One region of the Streptomyces sp. NPDC017940 genome, then DNA from elsewhere that is predicted to be linked to it. Evidence: riboswitches for the same ligand, from Rfam matches in the RefSeq annotation. Region 1 holds a riboswitch; the other holds the start of a gene.

Region 1 (4,408 bases):
GGGTCTCGGGCCAGCCGCGGGTCTTGAGGCCGCAGTCGGGGTTGACCCAGAGACGTTCGGCGGGGATGGCGTCGAGGCCCTTGCGGAGCAGGGCCGCGGCCTCGTCGGCGTCGGGCACGCGGGGGGAGTGGATGTCGTAGACGCCGGGGCCCGCCTCGCGCGGGTAGCCGTGGGCGGCCAACTCCCGGGCCACCTGCATGTGCGAGCGGGCCGCCTCCAGGCTGATGACGTCGGCGTCGAGGTCGTCGATGGCCTGCACGATGTCACCGAACTCGGCGTAGCACATGTGGGTGTGGATCTGCGTCTGCGGCCGGACGCCGCTGGTCGTGAGCCGGAACGCCTCGGTGGCCCACGCCAGGTACGCGGCGCGGTCCGTGGCGCGCAGCGGCAGCGTCTCGCGCAGCGCGGGCTCGTCGACCTGGATGACCGAAGTGCCCGCCGCCTCCAGGTCGCCGACCTCGTCGCGCAGGGCGAGGGCGACCTGCCGTGCGGTGTCGCCGGGCGGCTGGTCGTCACGGACGAAGGACCAGGCGAGCATCGTCACGGGGCCGGTCAGCATCCCCTTGACCGGCCGGTCCGTGAGCGAGTTCGCGTACGCCGTCCAGCGCACCGTCATCGGCTCGGGCCGGGAGATGTCACCGGCGAGGACCGGCGGACGCACGTACCGGGTGCCGTACGACTGCACCCAGCCGTGCTGGGTGGCGAGGTAGCCCGTGAGCTGTTCGGCGAAGTACTGCACCATGTCGTTGCGCTCGGGCTCGCCGTGCACCAGGACGTCGATGCCTGCCTGCTCCTGGAAGGCGAGCACGTCGCGGATCTCGCTCTCGACGCGCTGCTCGTAACCCGCGTCGTCGATGCGTCCCGCGCGCAGGTCGGCGCGGGCGGCGCGCAGTTCCGCGGTCTGCGGGAACGAACCGATGGTGGTCGTCGGGAGGAGCGGCAGCTTGAGGTGGGCCCGCTGGGCGACGGTGCGGGTGCTGTACGGCTGGGAGCGGCGGCTGTCGGCGTCGGTGACGGCGGCGACCCTGGCCCGTACCGCTGTGTCGTGCGTGATGGGTGAGGTGGCGCGGGACGCGAGGTCGGCGCGGTTGGCGGCGAGTTCGGCGGCGATGGCGTCGGTTCCCTGGGCGAGACCCCTGGCCAGTGTGGAGATCTCCGCCGTCTTCTGCCGGGCGAAGGCGAGCCAGCGCAGGATCTGCGGGTCGATGTCGCGCTCGGCCGCCGCGTCGATCGGGACGTGCAGGAGGGAGCAGGAGGCGGCCACGTCGACCTGGTCGGCGAGACCCAGGAGCGTGCCGAGGGTGGACAGGGAGTTCTCGAGGTTGTTGATCCAGACGTTGCGGCCGTCGACCACACCCGCGACCAGGCGCTTGCCGGGCAGTCCGCCGACCGCGGCCAGCGCGTCGAGGTTGGCGGCAGCGGCGGCGGTGAAGTCGAGGGCCAGGCCGTCGACCGGCGCCTTCGCGAGGACGGGCAGCGCGTCGCCGAGCCGGTCGAAGTAGGACGCCACGAGCAGCTTGGGCCGGTCGGTGAGGGCGCCGAGATCGCGGTAGGCGCGCGCTGCGGCGTTGAGCTCGGCGGGTGTGCGGTCCTGCACCAGGGCGGGCTCGTCGAGCTGCACCCACTCGGCGCCGGCCGCGCGCAGGGCGACGAGGACCTCGGCGTACACGGGAAGGAGGCGGTCCAGGAGCGTCAGCGGCTCGAAGTCGGCCGCCGCACCGGGAGCGGGCTTGGCCAGGAGCAGATAGGTGACGGGGCCGACCAGGACGGGGCGGGCGGCGAGGCCGAGCGCGAGTGCCTCCTTCAGCTCGGCGACCTGCTTGGCCGAGTCGGCCGTGAAGACGGTGTCGGGGCTCAACTCCGGCACCAGGTAGTGGTAGTTGGTGTCGAACCACTTGGTCATCTCCAGCGGCGCCACGTCCTGGGTGCCGCGTGCCATCGCGAAGTAGCCGTCGAGCGCGTCGGCGTCGACGGCCGCGCGGTGCCGTGGCGGTACGGCGCCGACCATGACACTGGTGTCGAGGACGTGGTCGTAGTACGAGAAGTCCCCGGTCGGCACCTCGTGGATGCCTGCGTCGGCCAACTGCTGCCAGGCGGAGCGTCGTAGGTCCGCCGCGGTCTGCCGGAGGGCGTCCGCCGTGACGCGGCCCTTCCAGTAGCCCTCGACGGCCTTCTTGAGCTCACGGTTCCGACCCTGGCGGGGGTAGCCGTACACGGTGGCCCGTGCTGCCGCGGCTGCGGGCTTCGCTGTCACGGAAATCTCCTTCGCGAGATGACTCCTGAGCATCCCGGTGACGGGACACGGACGCGAAGGGGTGACGAACCGGACGGGGCGGACGTGCGCGCCGTGGCGCGGTCGTCCTCCGCCTGGTGTGCACGCCGACCCGCCCACGAGGTCACCGGGATGTCCGCACGCGATCGGTCACGTGCGGGCAACGGGCAGGTCTTCGGACTCGTGGGCGCGCCTGCCGAAGCAGACTCCTACTGGCCGTCGCTTCCCAGACCCGGCCGGGTCCAGTGCGTATGACGGCGTTCGTTCCCACTCACCGCTGCGGGGCAGTCCCGGATTCCCACCGGGTTCCCTCTTGCGACGCGTCTGTCTGGCGGACAGGGCGAACCAGCTGCACAGGTCAGATTAGAGGGTCACCGGCTTCGTGGGCAGTGCTGCCCGTACGGCGGCAAGTGATCTCGGACACGGTTCGGGTCCGGGGCCGGGTCCGGGTCCGGGTCCGGGTCGAGCCTGTCCCGCGGACGCCGGGCGCGAGAAAAGGCCGGAGTCCCGGATTCGCCCTCAGTTCCCGGCGGGGGCGAGCCCCCGCCAGCCGTTCTCCAACAACTCGAAGGCACGAGTGACGGCCTCGCGGGGGTCGTCCTGGCCGCGGGCGGCGCGGGGTGCCTCCAGGGCGAAGTGGGCCAGGGCCGTGCAGGCCGGGTCGTTCGCGGGCATGCCGCTCTCCTTGGCGATCACCCGGGCGAGGGCCGAAGCGTGGCGCGACCACATGCCCTGAAGGTAGTCGCGCAGCGCGGGGGTGTTGTTCACCAGGTCGAAGAAGGCGGCGAAGCGGGCGTCTCCGTCGGAGGCGGCCATGCGGTGGCGCAAGGCGTGCTCGCGCAGTGCTGTGGGGACGGACTGCCCCCGGGGGCGTTCGCGCACGGCTGCGAGCAGCCGGGCCTCGTCGTCGGCCTCCTCGTCGAAGACGAGGGCCTCCTTGACCGGGAAGTGCTTGAACAGCGTCGTGGTCGACACATCGGCGGCGTCCGCGATCTCGCGGATGCCGACGTCGTCGTAGCCGCGCTCCAGGAACAGCCGCAGCGCGGCGTCGGCGATGGCCTGGCGGGTGGCGGCCTTCTTGCGCTCGCGGCGCCCCATCGGCGCTTCCGCCGCGCCGGTCTCGGTCTCGTTCATTCCCGCACCCTACCCCTGTGGTTGCACGGCTTCAAAAGTTTACCTGTTGCACTTATGGAACGGCCGTGCTCTCCTGAACCCAGTGATCAGCCGGGCCGATCGCGTGAACCCAGTGATCAGCCAGGCCGATCGCGTGAACTCAGTGACCGGCCAGGCCGCTTGCGCGAACTCTGTGATCAGCCACGCCGCCCGCGACGGCGCGCCCTTCCGAACGGAGCACCGCCCATGAACACCACCCCCATGCACACCACCCCCATGCACACCACCCCCGTACTCCGCATCGCCGTCATCGGCGCCGGTCCCGGCGGCCTCACCTGCGCGCGCGTCCTCCAGCAGCACGGCATCGCCGTCACCGTCCACGAACTGGACGCCTCTCCGGCCGCCCGCGACCAGGGCGGCACCCTCGACATGCACCCGGGGTCGGGCCAACACGCCCTGCGTGCGGCAGGGTTGCTGGACGAGTTCCGCTCCTTGTCCCGCCCCGAGGGGCAGCAGATGCGTCTGGTCGGCGGCGACGGCCGGATCGTGTTCGACGGGATACCGCCGGAGGCCGACACCACCGAGGGCAATCCGGAGATCGACCGTGGGGTACTGCGCCGTCTCCTGCTGGAGTCCCTCGAACCAGGCACCGTCCACTGGGGTCACGGACTCGCCCGCGTCGAACCCCTCGGCGACGGCGTCCACCGACTGCACTTCACCGACGGCACCGCTGCCGACGCCGATCTCGTCATCGGCGCCGACGGCGCCTGGTCCAAGGTGCGCCGCCTGCTGACGAACGCCGCACCCCGCTACACCGGCGTCACCTTCGTCGAGACCGGCTTCGACGACGCCGACGTCCGTCATCCCCGCCTGGCCGCACTGACCGCCGCCGGCACGATGATGGCCCTCCACAACCGGCAGGGCTTCGTCGCCCAGCGCAACAGCGGCGGACACATACGCGTCTACGTAGCCATGCGCGCCGACGAGGACTGGTACCGGCAGGACGGGGTCGACCTCGCCGAC
Region 2 (4,408 bases), 110 kb from region 1:
CCGCGCACCCCGGGAGTCCGGCGCAGCAGGTCCTCCACCTGCTGCACGTCGAAGGTGTCGATCTCCACGACGTCGAGGGCGTCCGGCGCGAGCCGCTCCAGCTCGTAGGCGTAGTACGCGGGGTCTCGGGTGAGCAGCACCAGTCGCTCGCCGAGCGCGTCGGCGGCGCGTACCAGGTGTCCGAGTCCGAAGGTGAGGGACTCCAGGCAGACGACGCTCATGCCGCGTGCTCCTTCCGGTCGGCCGGGCGGGCCGCGCGCCGCCAGGGCATCGTGGACCAGGGCATGGTCATCTCCTGCGGTCCTGATACCTCGACGGGTCGCAGGGCGGCGGGGTCCAGGGCCTCCGGGTGCCTGGCGAAGACGCGCTCGACATAGCGGTGTCCGGTGTCGGCGCCGATCACCAGGTGCAGCCGGTCGGGGTGGTGACGCGCCTCGTGCGTCGCGGCCAGGTACCCGGCGCCGGTCGACAGACCGGCGAAGACGGCGTGCTCGCGCAGCAGCGCGATCGTGCCGGACATGGCGTGGGTGAAGTCCAGCCAGTGGAGGGCGTCGTAGAGGTGGTGGCGGACGTTGTCGAAGGCGATCGACGACCCGATGCCGGCGATGATCGCTTCGGGGTCGCGGTGGTCCTGGCTGCCGAAGGTGACGCTCCCGAAGGGCTGCACACCGACCAGCCGTACCGAGGGGTCCGTGGCGCGCAGGCGTTCCACCAGGCCACCCGTCGAGGCCCCGGAGCCCACGCCTCCGACGACGGTCAGCGCGGCCTCGGGAAACGTGGCCGTGATCCGGTCGGCGACCTCGTGGTAGCCGAGGTAGTGGATGTCGTCGTGGTACTGGCGCATCCAGTGCCAGCCCGGGTGCTCGGCGAGGATCTCCCGCACGCGCCGCACGCGCAACTCCTGGTCCAGCTTCAGGTTCTTCGAGGGGCTGACCTGGTCCACGGTGGCACCGAGGATCTCGAGCTGGGCGCGTGTGCTGGTGTCGACGGTGGTGGACGCGACGATGTGGCAGCGCATGCCGTAGCGGTGGCAGGCCAGTGCCAGGGCGTAGGCGTAGATGCCGCTGGAGCTGTCGATCAGGGTTTGTCCCGGGCGGATCGTTCCCCGTTCCAGGAGGTGGCGGACGGCGGCGAGCGCTGAGTAGATCTTCATCGACTCGAACCGGATCAGGACGACGCCGTCGGTGAGCCGTACGAGGTCGGGGAGTTTCAAGGCGTCGGCGATGTGGGGGTGGATCACCCGTAGCCTCCTTGGGCGAAGGAACACTGGTGGCCGAGCGAGTGGAAGTAGGCGGACAGGTCCGACTTGCCGTCGGCGTCGAGGCGGGTGGGGAAGAGGTAGCCGATCATGCAGCCGGTGTGGGCGACGAAGACGCCGTCGGCGCCGAACCGCTCGCGGTGGGCGAGCATGCTGTCGAAGGCCGCCTTGGGCAGCACGTGCTGCGACAGGGCGGCGCTGACGGTGGACGCCCGTGCGACGGCGGCCGGGTCGCCGGATGCGAAGCCCTTGAGCAGATCTGTCAGGCAGCGCTCGTACTCTTCCCCGTGCCGCCGGTAGTGCTTGAGGAGAAGGTCGGTGACGGCGGCGGTGTCCACCGTCCCGGGCTCGGTGATGTAGGCGGTGTGGAATCCGATGTCCGTGCCGAGGCGACGGAGCACGCGGTGCCGACCGCTGAGGTACAGCGCGAACTCGTCGAGGAAGACGCTGTCGGCCCGCTCGATCGCGGTCAGGATCCCGAGGACCACGTCCGTGTCGTACGGCAGGGCGAAGAGCCGGAACAGGCAGCGCAGGGTCGCCACGATGTCGGCGGTGGAACTCGCCATCCCCACCCCCACCCGCAGGTCGGAGTGGGCGTCCCAGTGGCCCGGTGGCAGCGTCAGCCCGAAGTGCTCCAGGAACAGCCGGGCCGCCGTCGCGGACTTCTCCCCGAGGGGCAGCCGGTTCGGCGTGTCCGTCCCCGGGGTGAAGTGCACCCAGGAATGACGGTCCACGGGAAAGGACACCACCGCGATGTCCGGCTCGGATCCCGCCCGCAGCGGGCCCTGGTAGAGCTCACCCAGAGTGCCGTGGCAGACGCCTGACACGGTGGGGCCCGGCCCCTGCCGCGTCCCACCGGGCTCCCCGGAGGGTGTCAGCACCGTCCCGTCCGGTCCGCCGACGGACAGGCCGACCGGCATCCGACACGGATGACAGGAACACGCGTGGTCACGGACATGCCCTCCTCTGGTCCCGAGCCCGAAGAGGACCGCGAAGGAGGCGCGGCGCAGCACATGCCCTGCGGCCGTCCGTACCGCCGACCCAGTCCTCGAGGTCACCGTGCACAACCCGCACGTCAGGCGCGGGCGCAGTGGCAGGTCTTCGGACTCGTGGGCTCGCTCACCGGAGATCCGGCGGGCACCTACCGGCCGTCGCTTCCCCGGCCCCATCCAGCTACGGGCCCAGTGCTGTTGACGGCTTTCGTTCCCCTCACCGCTGCGGGACAGTCCCGGATTCCCACCGGGTTCCCTCTTGCGTCGCACCACCGGTGTCCGGGGGACAGGAGGCACGAACCGACTGCAAGCGTCAGCGTAGGGCCGTCCGCGCCGCTGCGGCAGGGGGCGCTTTCGCAGTTGTCCGAAAGCGATCGTTCTTGAGCGAGAGTTGGCGTTCGATGATGCTCACTTGGCCCCCATACGCCACTCTGGCTGAATACGGCCTCAGTATTGCCCGGCCAACTCGGCCACACTTGTTGCCCGACCACACGTGCACACCGCCCGTCGGTGTCCCGCGCCCGGGAAGGCCCAGGATGCTGCCAGAGACGACGCCCGCGGACGACGGCACGCCCCCGCAGTCCGCCGGTGACAGGCGTCCGGCCGACCGCGTCGCCCTGAGCGCCGATCTGCGGGCCGCGCTGCCCGACGCGACCGCGGCGGTCCTGGTCACGGCGGGCGTCTTCGCGTTCCTGTACGTCCGCATGGAATCGGGTGACTCGGCGACGGTCGCGGTCATGCCGTTCATGGACGACCCCCATACGTACTGGATGTACCTGCTCAGCCAGGCGTTCGGCTGGTCGGGCCTGCTGTGGGCCTGGGGCACGGTCATGCTCGGTCTGCTGCTTTCGGGGCCGCGGCCCGCCCGGCTGCCGGTCTCCCGACAGGTCCTGGAACGCTGGCACCGCACCACGAGCCTGACCACGATGGCCCTGATGTTCGCGCACGCGCTGATGTTCGCGGCCGAACTCGTACGCTACGAGACCGAGCTGGCGTGGGCCGAACGGCTGTGGGCGGGATTCGCGGACTCGTTCGTGCCCGGCTGGTACGACTCCGGCACCGGCCGGTTCGCCATCCCCATCGGCCAGGGGGCCCTCTACCTGGCCGTTCCGCTCGGTCTGCTGTTCTACATCCGGCACCGCATCGGCGCGAACACCTGGCGCCGCCTGCACCGTTTCGTGATCGTCGTGTACGTGCTGAGCGTGTGGCACACCCTGCTGTACGGCACCAACGTCTGGTACGGCGAGTGGCCGCGCACCGTGCTGTGGCTGCTGCAACTCCCGGTCGCCGTGCTGTTGTTGCTGCGCCTGCTGCGGCCCGCTCGGCGGGCCCAGAGCCTCGGCGCACCGGGTCGGCGCCGAGGCGTGTCGCTGCCCGGCTGGACGGTGCGGGCCTGCGGCCGGGTTGCCGCCGGAGCCGTCGTGGTGGGGTTGCTCATCGTGGTGGCGTCCGGTCACGACGGCGGCCGGGAACGCCCGGCCGCGCCGCCCTCGACGAGCCCGCACGCTCCCGAGCCGGAGTGATCCACGACCACTGAGGGGCGCCGGTCCGGCACGGCCCCGCACCGGCCTCGGCCCGCGTCCAGCCACCGTCCGCCGTGGCTCCGTGCTGCTGACAGCGACCTCTACAGCGCGCCCTGTGCACTGACCGCCTGGCATCGTGCAGAGCCGAGCCCCATACGGGACAACCCTCAGCGCGCATCCATCGAGTCGCTCCTGCGGGACCGCCCGCTGCGACGATCATCTCGGAGACGTCGGATGTGCAGGACCACGTACAGCAACATCGTCACGATGAAGACGACCAGCACGATCGTACGCAGAATGACCCACCACAACCCGTGGATCTCCATGATGCGTGCCAGGGCATTCAGCAGGAGCGCCACGGACAGCGTGCCCCAAGCCCAACGCTTCGCTCTGATCTCTTGGGGGCCGGGGCGGGAGGTCATGACCACCTGACGTCTCCTGACTACTCGTTATGAGTTCCAGGTGCCCTCGTCCGCACGGTCGAATCCCGCGATCCCCGGCGCCCGCTCTCCCACAGGCCTGCTCGTCCATGAGCGAGGCGGAGTTCCCCCACGGGTTGAGGGCAGTCCCGCCGACCATCAAGGGGCTGGGGCGACTGCCGCACGGCCCGACCCGTCGGTGGACCCTGACGCTGA

The links. Region 1 has a riboswitch for cobalamin ahead of metE (5-methyltetrahydropteroyltriglutamate--homocysteine S-methyltransferase). Riboswitches for the same ligand answer to the same signal wherever they lie in the genome.
Region 2: linked by a shared signal. The riboswitch ahead of ACH4DX_RS14605 (hypothetical protein) and the one ahead of metE (5-methyltetrahydropteroyltriglutamate--homocysteine S-methyltransferase) in region 1 are both predicted to bind cobalamin.

The regions. Positions count from the first base shown of each region.
Region 1 covers NZ_JBIRHJ010000004.1:134,258-138,665, reverse strand. Annotated here, with positions in the region: gene metE (5-methyltetrahydropteroyltriglutamate--homocysteine S-methyltransferase) at 1-2,254, opposite strand, end outside; cobalamin riboswitch at 2,421-2,637, opposite strand; gene ACH4DX_RS15160 (TetR/AcrR family transcriptional regulator) at 2,792-3,406, opposite strand; gene ACH4DX_RS15155 (FAD-dependent oxidoreductase) at 3,632-4,408, shown strand, end outside.
Region 2 covers NZ_JBIRHJ010000004.1:21,601-26,008, reverse strand. Annotated here, with positions in the region: gene ACH4DX_RS14615 (ATP-grasp domain-containing protein) at 1-221, opposite strand, end outside; gene ACH4DX_RS14610 (cysteine synthase family protein) at 218-1,240, opposite strand; gene ACH4DX_RS14605 (hypothetical protein) at 1,237-2,085, opposite strand; cobalamin riboswitch at 2,333-2,539, opposite strand; gene ACH4DX_RS14600 (ferric reductase-like transmembrane domain-containing protein) at 2,787-3,773, shown strand; gene ACH4DX_RS14595 (hypothetical protein) at 3,941-4,201, opposite strand.